Regions from separate parts of the Nocardioides sp. NPDC006303 genome, predicted to be linked through region 2. Evidence: riboswitches for the same ligand, from Rfam matches in the RefSeq annotation. Region 2 holds a riboswitch; the other holds the start of a gene.

Region 1 (5,449 bases), on a different contig from region 2:
CCGAGCGTGGCCTGCAGGTCATCGGCGGCCGTGGCTCCGGTGCTGTGGTGCTGCTCGCCGGCCCGCCAGGAGTCGGCAAGACCTCGCTGGGGGAGTCGGTCGCGCGTTCGCTCGGACGTGAGTTCGTCCGGGTCGCGCTGGGCGGTGTCCGCGACGAGGCCGAGATCCGTGGCCACCGGCGCACCTACGTCGGCGCGCTCCCGGGCCGGATCGTGCGGGCCATCAAGGAGGCCGGCTCGATGAACCCGGTCGTGCTCCTGGACGAGGTCGACAAGGTCGGCTCGGACTATCGGGGTGACCCTGCCGCCGCGCTGCTCGAGGTGCTCGACCCGGCGCAGAACCACACCTTCCGCGACCACTACCTCGAGCTCGACCTGGACCTCTCCGACGTTCTGTTCATCGCCACGGCCAACGTGGTCGAGCAGATCCCGAGCGCGCTCCTGGACCGGATGGAGCTGGTCACGATCGACGGCTACACCGAGGACGACAAGGTCGCCATCGCCCGCGACTTCCTGCTGCCCCGTCAGCTGGAGCGCGCCGCGGTGACCTCGGAGGAGGCCACGGTGACTGACGACGCCCTGCGCGAGCTGGCCGCGAACTACACCCGTGAGGCGGGCGTACGCCAGCTCGAGCGGCTCATCGCCAAGGCGCTGCGCAAGGTGGCGACGCGGCTGGCGACCGGTGCGGAGCACGTGGAGATCGGCCTGGACAACCTCAAGGACCTGGTCGGACGGCCGCGGTTCACGCCGGAGTCGGCGGAGCGTACCTCTGTCCCGGGGGTCGCCACCGGACTGGCCGTCACCGGGCTCGGTGGGGACGTGCTCTTCATCGAGGCGTCCTCGGCCGACGGGCAGGCTGGACTGAACATCACCGGCCAGCTCGGCGAGGTGATGAAGGAGTCCGCGCAGATCGCGCTCTCCTTCGTCCGCTCGCACGCCGCCGAGCTGGGCGTCGACCCGGCCGTGCTCGACCGCTCGCTCCACGTCCACGTGCCCGCGGGCGCGGTCCCCAAGGACGGCCCGAGCGCCGGCATCACGATGGTCACCGCGCTCACGTCTCTCGCGACCGGTCGCCCGGTGCGCAGCGAGGTCGGCATGACCGGTGAGGTCTCGCTCTCGGGGCGGGTGCTGCCCATCGGCGGCCTCAAGCAGAAGCTGCTCGCCGCCCAGCGAGCCGGTCTGACCGAGGTCTTCGTGCCCCAGCGCAACGAGCCCGACCTGGACGAGGTCCCCGACGAGGTGAAGCAGGCCCTGAAGATCAACCTGGTGAGCGACGTCAGGGATGTCGTACGCGGCGCCCTCGCGCCTGCCGAGGGAGCGGCCGCCGCCCAGAGTACGGTTGCCGCTGCCTGACCGGATCGTTCCGGATGCTGCCCGCTTGATGCCTCGTGCGTCGAGCGGGCAGCTCGCACACTGGGCACATGAGCAACCGAGCCCTTCTCGTCATCGACATCCAGGAGTCCTTTCGGCAGCGGGAGGTCTGGCAGCAGACTCTTCACCCCGACATCGCCGACCGAGCCGACCGGCTGGTGAGCCTCGCTCGCGCCGCGGGCGACCTGGTGGTCTGGGTGCTCCACACCGAACCCGGCAGCGGCGGCGTCTTCGACCCGGAGTCGGGTCATGTGCGTTACCTCTACGGGCTCAGCGGCCCCGAGTCGGGCGATGTCGAGCTGCGCAAGACCGCCCACAACGCCTTCACCACGACCAACCTGCAGCAGGTGCTGACCGAGCGCGGGGTCACCGAGCTCGTGGTGTGCGGGATCCGCGCCGAGCAGTGCGTCGAGACCACCGCGCGGGTCGGCTCCGACCTCGGCTACCGGATCACTTATGTCGCCGACGCGGTCACCACCGAGCCGCTGGGCGGGCTGTCGGCCGAGGAGGTCGTGGAGCGTACGAAGCTCGTGCTCAGCGGCCGATTTGCCGAGATCGCGACGATCGCCGATCTGGAGGCTGTGGCAGCATCTGCGGCATGAGCGCCGTTGTGTTCGTGCTGCTGCCCGGCGTACATCTGCTCGACCTCGCCGGGCCGGCACAGGCGTTCCACACGGCGCGCAGCCTTGGACACCCCTACGACCTCGCGTACGTCGCGGGCGCCGAGCCGGGGGAGGTGCTCTCCGCACAGGGGCTGCCTCTGACGACCGCCGCGGAATGGCCCGATCTCGACCCCGGTGACCTGCTCGTCGTGCCGGGCTGGCGGGCGGCGTACGACCTCGTCGCCGGCCCCCGGCTCACCCGCGAGACCGCCGAGCGGCTGCGTGCCCATCATGCTGCCGGGGGTGAGGTGGCCAGCGTCTGTGCCGGCGCCGACGCCCTCGGGCAGGCGGGCCTCCTCGACGGACGTCGCTGCACCACCCATCACGATCTCCAGGACGCGCTGTCCCGGCGCTACCCGAAAGCCCGGGTGGTGCGCGACGTGCTCTTCACCAGCGATGACCGGATCGTGACGTCGGCAGGCATCGCCAGCGGCATCGACCTGAGCCTGCACCTGCTCGCGGTGCGCCACGGACCGGCGCTGGCGGCTCGCGTGGCCCGCGACATGGTCGTCTACGCGCGGCGCAACGGAGACCAGCCGCAGGAGAGCGTCCTGCTGCGCCACCGGAACCATCTCGACGACACCGTCCACCATGTGCAGGACGTCATCGACGCCCGGTTCGCCGAGCCGCTTCCGCTCTCCGCGCTGGCGGACGGCGCGGGGGTGAGCGAACGCACCCTGACCCGCGCCTTCGTAGCTGCGACCGGCCTCACCCCGCTCCGGTATCAGCAGGCTCTCCGTCGTGAACGGGCCGACCATCTGCTGACCGCGGGCACCACCATGGAGTCGGCCGCCCGTGCGGTGGGCTTCGACGATGCCCGGATGCTGCGCCGCCTCCGCGCTCGCTGAACCTCGATTGTCCATATGATGGACGACTGGTCCGCGGAATGGAACCCGGGTGTGTTTGGCAGCGGATACCTGCCGTACGATCGCTACTGCTCATCGAGAGGGACTGAGGGAACGGCCCAGTGAAGTTCCGGCAACCGACCACGAGCCTCCTCCCGGCCATCGGGTAGGGCGTGGAGCAGGTGCTAATTCCGGCCCGGCGCGAGAGACGTGATCGGGGAAGATGAGGAGGAGGTTTCTCATGAGCGCTGCGACCACGGAGACGAAGGGCCTGCGCGAGGGCGCTTTCGGCAACGCCTCGGCGCTGTCGTGCCGGGAGTGTGGGCACCAGATCGAGCTCGGACCGCATTACGCCTGTCCGGAGTGTTTCGGGCCACTCGAGGTGGCCTATGACTTCCCGGCCGTGACCCGCGAGGAGATCGAGGCCGGACCCCGCAACATCTGGCGCTACAAGGCGCTGCTGCCGGTGCCCGACGACATCGAGCAGAGCCCCAACACCGAGCCCGGCTTCACCCGGCTGCTGGACGCGAAGAACCTCGCGCGTGAGCTCGGCATCGAGAAGATCTGGGTGAAGGACGACTCGACCAACCCGACCAACTCCTTCAAGGACCGCGTGGTCGCCTGTGCACTGAGCGCCGCCCGCGAGCTCGACGCCAAGGTCTTCGCCTGCCCGAGCACCGGCAACCTGGCCAATGCTGTCGCGGCGGCGGGAGCGCGCGCCGGGATCCCGACCGCGGTCTTCATCCCGAGCAACCTCGAGCAGCCCAAGCAGGTCAACTCCGCCGTCTTCACCGACAACCTGATCGCCGTCGACGGCAACTACGACGACGTCAATAAGCTCGCTCAGGAGATCGCCGCGGAGGAGGAGGGCTGGGCGTTCGTGAACGTCAACGTACGTCCCTTCTACGCCGAGGGCTCCAAGACGCTCGGCTTCGAGATCGCCGAGCAGCTCGGCTGGCGCCTGCCCGACCAGATCGTCATCCCGGTGGCCTCCGGATCCCAGCTGACCAAGGTCGACAAGGCCTTCAAGGAGCTGATCAAGCTCGGTCTGGTCGAGGAGAAGCCGTACCGGATCTTCGGCGCCCAGGCCACCGGCTGCAACCCGGTCGCGACCGCGTTCAAGGCCGGCGTCGACGCCATCCGCCCGGTCAAGCCCGACACGATCGCCAAGTCGCTGGCCATCGGCAACCCGGCCGACGGCATCTATGTCCTCGACGCCACCCGTTCCTCCGGCGGTGCTGTCGAGGAGGTCACCGACGACGAGATCCGCGCCGCGATCGTGCTCCTGGCCCGCACCGAGGGCATCTTCACCGAGACCGCCGGCGGAACCACGCTCGCGGTCACCAAGAAGCTCGTCGACAACGGTCTGCTCGACCCGAGCCTGGAGACGGTGATCATCAACACCGGCCACGGCCTCAAGACGCTCGACGCGGTCAGCGGCATCGTCGGCCCCCGCGCCACCATCGCCCCCAACTACGACGCCTTCGAGGAAGCCGGTCTCTCCCAGGCCTGAGGTCGCCAGAGCGTCACGCTGGGTCCTTCGCGACTGTGACAGAGAGTCTGGCCTTGTGAGCGATTCACAAGGTCGGACCCTCTGTTATAGCGATGCATCAATCAGGGAGCCGGCGGCACTCGCCGGCGACGCAGGCGAGGCCGTTGCGCAATGACAGCGTCGGTTCGGCTTCCTTCTCGGCGATCACGGTGTAGTTCGTGACCGTGCGCCCGCGCACCATGTCGAGACGACGCACTCGAGTGCCGGCGGCGTCGCGATCCGTGACTAGCTGGAGGTAGGTGTCGTCGTCGTAGGCGTACGCGAGGATCTCCTCGTACGCATCCTCGATCCTGACCACGCGTGACGACTCGGCGAACCAGACCGCCTGCTCACCCGAGGCCGAGAGCACGGGGAAGGCCGGTTGGCCGGTCGCACTGCGATCGATGGTGATGTCGGGCTTTCCCGGGAACTGCCACCCGTCCGGCATGGCGCCGATGAAGCCGGGATACTTCGACTCGAAGAGCCTGTCTGGTTCCTCGAAGTCGTCGGAGTTGTCGTGGGGCCGCATCGCGACCGGACGGGGCGGTCCGCCGCTGGCCACCGAGATGGCCCGCGCACCGTCGGAGTCAGCGGTGTAGAGGAAGTCGCCGGCGATGGCGAACGGGTCCCTCTGGAAGGCGAACGGCACGGTGCGGACCACCTTGCCGCTGCTGACAGCGACGATGGTGAGGCGCCGGTAGGACTCCACGTCGCGGATCCCGACATAGCGGTCTTGATCGATCAGCCCGTGCATCCCGGAGGTGAAGTTGAGGTCCCACCACCACTCGGTGCCGGTGACGATCAGCCCACCGTTGGCCAGCGTCGGCTCACCGAGTTGACGCCATCGGTCCTTACCTGAGGTGATCTCCAGGGCGGCGGTGTAGCCGTCGCTCTCATAGACGAGCAGGTCGCCGTAGCGTCGGAACACATCGGCGTACGGGATCCGCCGCGACCATCGTTTCTCGCCGGTCACCGGGTCATAGGCGCTTATGACATGGCCACGGCTGCCGATCACGACGTCCTGGGTGGCCAGCACGGGAG
Region 2 (5,449 bases):
GACACTTGTGCATTAATTAACACGTGTCTAGGATCACGCTCATGGAGTTCGAGCTGGCTGCGGCCACCCCTGCCAAGGATCGCCGCGTCCGGCGTTCGCGGGCAGCGCTGATCCAGGCCGCGATCGCGCTGGTCACCGAACGGGGCACGGCAGCGATTCCGATCTCCGACATCGCGGCGGCGGCAGGCGTGAGTCGCCAGCTGGTGTACCAGCACTTCGGCGATCGCGACGCCCTGCTGCTCGAAGCCGCGCTCGACCTGGCCAGGACAGAGCTGCTGCCACGTTTCGCAGAAGCGTCGGCGGAAGGGCGCGAGCGTGCGCTGGCCATGACGCGGCACTTCGCCGAGCATCGCGTCTTCTACCGGGCGATGCTCAACAGCTCCAGCGCCTACGCGCTGACCAAGGCACTCAGCGGCCTGATCATCCCGGTCAACCGACGTGCCATCGATGCGCAGTTCGCCGAGGAGTACGACCCGCAGCAGCTCGATGACCTGGCGGTCTTCGTCACCGGCGGCGGGGCCACCGTCGTCAACGCCTGGGTGACCGACGCGGACGACCCGCTCGACCCTGAGGGCCTCGCCGACCGACTCATCGGGCTGCTCGGCGTCATCACCGGCGCGTTGCGCCGAACCACAGCTTCCGAGAAGGAGACCGACCGATGAGCCTGGTCAGCCACATCATCCAGCGCCAGATGAAGCTTCCGGAGCCGCTGACGCGGCGGGTCGTCGTCGAACGCGACCTGCGCGTTCCGATGCGGGACGGCGTGGAGCTCCTGGCCGATCGCTGGGTGCCGAAGGGCGGCCCGGAGGGCCTGCCGACCGCGCTCATCCGGTGTCCGTATGGCCGTTCTGGCTTCTTCGGCGCGATCATGGCCCGCCCGCTCGCCGAGCGCGGCTACCAGGTGCTGATCCAGAGCGTCCGCGGCGGCTTCGGTTCCGGTGGCGTCATGGATCCCATGCTCCAGGAGCGCGAGGACGGCCTGGACACGTTGGACTGGGTGATCGAGCAGCCATGGTTCGGCGACTCCATGGTGCTGGTCGGCATCAGCTACCTGGGCTATGTGCAGTGGGCGGTTGCCGACAGCCTGCCGCCGCAGGTCAAGGCCATGATCCCGGTGGTCACCGAGTCGGCGCTGACGAGTGAGTTCATGCGCGCCGACGGTCGTTCGCTGGAGCTGCCGCTCGAGTGGGGCGCGCTGGTCGCCACCCAGGAGCGCCCCTTTGCGATGTTCCGCAGGAACGCCCAGACCAAGAAGACTGCCGCTGCCCTGCGCGTGCTGCCCCTGCAGGAGATGGACCTCGCGGCCACGGGCCGGCGTTCGCAGTACATCCAGGACGTTCTCGCCCATGATGCCGACGATCCGCACTGGGACGGCATCGACCACCGCCATCGGGTCGCCGGCACGCGTGTCCCGGTCAGTTCCATCGGCGGCTGGTACGACGTCTTCCTCCCGGGTCAGCTGCGGGACTTCGCGATTCTTCAAGACGCCGGCAAGCCGGCCCGGCTCACTGTCGGGCCCTGGACCCATGTGGACCTGACGATTCCTGGAGCGGCCGAAGCGGTCGACTTCGGCCTGGCGTACGCGCGCGGCGAGGAGCCGGCCGAGCGGGCGCCGGTGCGGCTGTTCGTGATGGGCGATGACGCCTGGCGCGACTTCGAGACCTGGCCACCGAAGGGCTATGAGCCCCAGCATCTCCACCTCCAGAGTGGTGGCGGCCTGTCGGTCAGCACCCCGGGTGACTCGGATCCCGACCGCTATCGCTACGACCCGGCCGATCCGACCCCGGCGGCCGGGGGCATCAGCATCAGCAGCGGTGGCCGCGTCGACAACGGCGCCGTGGAGGCCCGATCCGACGTGCTGACCTACACCACAACCCTGCTCGACGAGGACGTCGAGGTCGTCGGCGAGGTGAGTGCCGAGATCTGGTTCCGGTCGAGCCTGGGGTACGCCGACGTCTTCGTCCGGCTCTGCGATGTCGATGAAGAGGGCCGCTCCCACAACGTCTGCGACGGACTGACCAGTCTGACGGGCGCCGATGAGCTCACTTGCGCGACCGTGCGGCTCTGGCCCACGGCGTACCTGTTCAAACGCGGTCATCGGATCCGCGTGCAGGTCTCCAGCGGTGCCTTCCCGCGCTACGCCCGTAATCCCGGGACCGGGGAGCCGCTCGCCACCGCCACGACGCTCCTGGCTGCCGACCAGACGGTCCACCACGATCCCGAGCATCCTTCGGCGCTGATCCTGCCGGTTCGCGCCGTTTCGACCACTTAGTCGTCGTCCAATATGTAGGACGAGCGTCCATAGATCGAGACGTACGCCTTGCGGGGCACCCTCCGTCTCCGGCACCATCATCGGCGAAGGTCACGACTGCCAGCGCGAAGCCCCGGCTTGCTGGCGGGCAACCCTCCCACGCGGTGGGGTGCTCCGGGTGACGACCAGGCCCTCGCCGAGGTGGCGCGGGCAAGCGCGTGCTTCGCCGGGGCAGCCCTGGGGAGCCATGACCCGAAGGGTGCCCCCATGTCCCTGCTTCCGCTCGTCGGCTCGAACACGCAGGTCCCGCTGCTGGACGGAACGACCACGACGTACGCCAACCTCGATGTCGCCGCCTCGGCGCCGGCGCTGCAGAGCGTGGCCGACCGGGTGGCCGAGGTCCTGCCCTGGTACGCCTCGGTGCATCGCGGCGCCGGCTACCTGTCCCAGGTCTCGACCGCCCTCTACGAGGAGTCGCGCGCGACGATCGGCGCCTATGTCGGCGCCCGCGAGGACGACGTCACCGTCGTCACCCGCAACACCACCGACTCGGTGAACCTGCTCGCCGGCTGCGTACCGGGCCGGGTGCTCGTCCTCGACATCGAGCACCACGCCAACCTGCTCCCGTGGCGCCGGGTCGAGGCCGGTGTGACCGTGGTCGCCGGCCGGGACACCCTCGCCGGCACCATCGACGCCCTCGCCGGCGAGCTGGCCCGGGACAGCTTCGCCCTGGTCGCGATCACCGGCGCCTCCAACGTCACCGGCGAGGCGCTGCCGGTCGCCGAGATCGTCACCCTGGCCCACGCCCACGGCGCCCGGGTCCTCGTCGACGGCGCCCAGCTGCTCGCCCACCGCCACTTCTCGCTGGCCGCGACCGGCGCCGACTACGTCGTCCTCTCCGGCCACAAGCTCTACGCCCCCTACGGCGCCGGCGCCCTGGTCGGGCGCCGCGACTGGCTCGACGTCGGCACCCCCTACCTCGCCGGAGGAGGGGCCGTCGATGACGTTGAGGCGGGGGAAACCACCTGGCAGCCCGCGCCCGCACGTCACGAGGGCGGCTCGCCCAACGTCATCGGCGCCGCCGCGCTGGCCGCCGCCTGCACGACTCTCGGCGGCCTCGAGCCCGCCGAGCTGGACCGCCACGAGGCGTCACTGAGGGGGCGTCTCGTGGCCGGCCTGTCCGCACTGGACGGTGTGGATGTCCTGCGGCTCTGGCCCGACTCGGAGGAGCCGGTCGGGGTCGTCACGTTCACGGTCGACGGGATCGAGCCCGGCCGGGTCGCGGCCTACCTCTCCGCCGAGCACGGCCTGGGCGTACGCGACGGCCGCTTCTGTGCCCAGCCGCTCCTCAAGCGCCTCGGGCTCACCGGTGGTGCGGTCCGCGCGAGCATCGGGATCGGCACCTCGGTCGCAGACGTGGACCGGCTGGTGGCCGGCGTACGCGCTCTTCTGGCTGGTGACGTCCGGGGCGACTACGTCCTGATCGACGGGGCCTGGACGCTCGCCGAGGACCCGCGCCCGCTCGTCGGACCCGTCGGTCTGACCCGCCTGGCCGACACCGCCGGCTCGTGCGGAGCGGCCGTCTAGCCGGGATGATTCGGGGCGCTCACGGTGTTGAGAAATCGTGAGCGAAAGAGTGCATGGCGAGCGGAAGGTACGCGGCGGCAAGCTGGTCGTCGTCGACGCGACAGTCTCCGCTGACACGATCATCGACGTCGTCCTCTCGGGCGACTTCTTCCTGGAACCCGACGAGGCGCTGGGCTGGCTGACCGAGGCACTGGAGGGGCAGTCGGTCGACGTCTCCCTCGACCAGCTGACCGCGGTGCTCGACACCGCCGCCCGTGACGCCGAGCTGGTCGGCTTCGGCACCCGCGACGTCGCCCTGACGGTGCTGCGGGCCCTGGGCCGGGCCACGACCTGGGACGACCTCGACCTCGAGATCGTCGAGACCGGGCCGCTGTCGCCGCGGATGCAGATGGCGCTCGACGAGGTCATCGTCCGCCAGGTCGCCGAGGGTCGCCGCGCCCCCAACCTGAGGTTCTGGGACTGGGCGAGCAGCGCGGTCGTGATCGGCAGCTACCAGTCGATCTCCAACGAGGTCGATGAGGCAGCCGCCGAGCGTCACGGCATCGAGGTCGTACGCCGCATCTCCGGTGGCGGCGCCATGTTCATCGAGCCGGGCAACACGATCACCTACAGCCTCGCCGTCCCCGACACGCTCGTGGCCGGCATGTCCTTCCAGGAGTCGTACGCCTTCCTCGACGAGTGGGTGCTGCGCGGCCTGCGGAGCGTCGGCATCGAGGCCGCCTACGCCGGTCTGAACGACATCGCCTCGCCGGTCGGCAAGATCGCCGGCGCCGCGCAGAAGCGGATCCCCGGCGGCGTCCTGCACCACGTCACGATGGCCTACGACATCGACGCCGACAAGATGCTCGAGGTGCTCCGGATCGGCCGGGAGAAGATGTCCGACAAGGGCACCCGGAGTGCCGCCAAGCGCGTCGACCCGATCCGTTCCCAGACCGGGCTGAGCCGCGAGAAGGTCATCGACGCCCTCCTGGCGGAGTTCGAGCAGAGCTTCGGGGCGGCGTACGTCGGCCTCGACCAGGCCACGATCGACGAGGCCGCGGCGCTGGTCGAGAGCAAGCACGGGACCCCGGCCTGGCGGGCGAGGGTGCCGTAGACCGGTCAGCGGTCGATGAAGGCCAGCAGGTCGGCGTGCAGCCGGTCGCGATCGGTGTCCGGGAGGGCATGGCTGGAACCCTCGTAGACCTTCAGCTCCGCGCCGTCGATCAGCTCGGCCGAGCGGCGGCCACCGACGTCGATCGGCACGATCTGGTCGTCGTCGCCGTGCACGACCAGCGTCGGCACGTCGATCTTGGCCAGGTCCGGTCGGAAGTCCGTGGCGGAGAAGGCCGCGATGCACTCGTAGGCGCCACGGTGCCCGGAGGCCATGCCCTGGAGCCAGAAGGCGTCGCGGAAGCCCTGCGGAACGTCGCCGTTCCGGTTGTTCCCGAAGAACGGCCCGTCGGCCAGGTCGCGGTAGAGCTGGGCCCGGTTGGCCAGCTCCCCGGCACGGATCTCGTCGAAGACCTCGAGGGGTAGCCCGTCCGGGTTGTCCTCGGTCCGCAGCATGAGTGGCGGCACCGCCGAGACCAGGGCGAGCCCGGCGACGCGGCCGGTGCCGTGCCGCCCGACGTA

The links. A riboswitch is a leader RNA that binds a small molecule or an ion and turns the genes downstream of it on or off. The one in region 2 is predicted to bind S-adenosylmethionine.
Region 1: linked by a shared signal. The riboswitch ahead of thrC (threonine synthase) and the one ahead of ABZY89_RS13585 (aminotransferase class V-fold PLP-dependent enzyme) in region 2 are both predicted to bind S-adenosylmethionine.

What each region holds. Positions count from the first base shown of each region.
Region 1 covers NZ_JBEXRR010000002.1:236,643-242,091, reverse strand. Annotated here, with positions in the region: gene lon (endopeptidase La) at 1-1,352, shown strand, start outside; gene ABZY89_RS02750 (isochorismatase family protein) at 1,421-1,972, shown strand; gene ABZY89_RS02745 (DJ-1/PfpI family protein) at 1,969-2,880, shown strand; SAM riboswitch class I at 2,968-3,107, shown strand; gene thrC (threonine synthase) at 3,119-4,390, shown strand; gene ABZY89_RS02735 (hypothetical protein) at 4,488-5,449, opposite strand, start outside.
Region 2 covers NZ_JBEXRR010000015.1:24,119-29,567, forward strand. Annotated here, with positions in the region: gene ABZY89_RS13575 (TetR family transcriptional regulator) at 42-662, shown strand; gene ABZY89_RS13580 (CocE/NonD family hydrolase) at 659-2,272, shown strand; SAM riboswitch class IV at 2,361-2,474, shown strand; gene ABZY89_RS13585 (aminotransferase class V-fold PLP-dependent enzyme) at 2,519-3,838, shown strand; gene ABZY89_RS13590 (biotin/lipoate A/B protein ligase family protein) at 3,876-4,931, shown strand; gene ABZY89_RS13595 (alpha/beta hydrolase) at 4,937-5,449, opposite strand, start outside.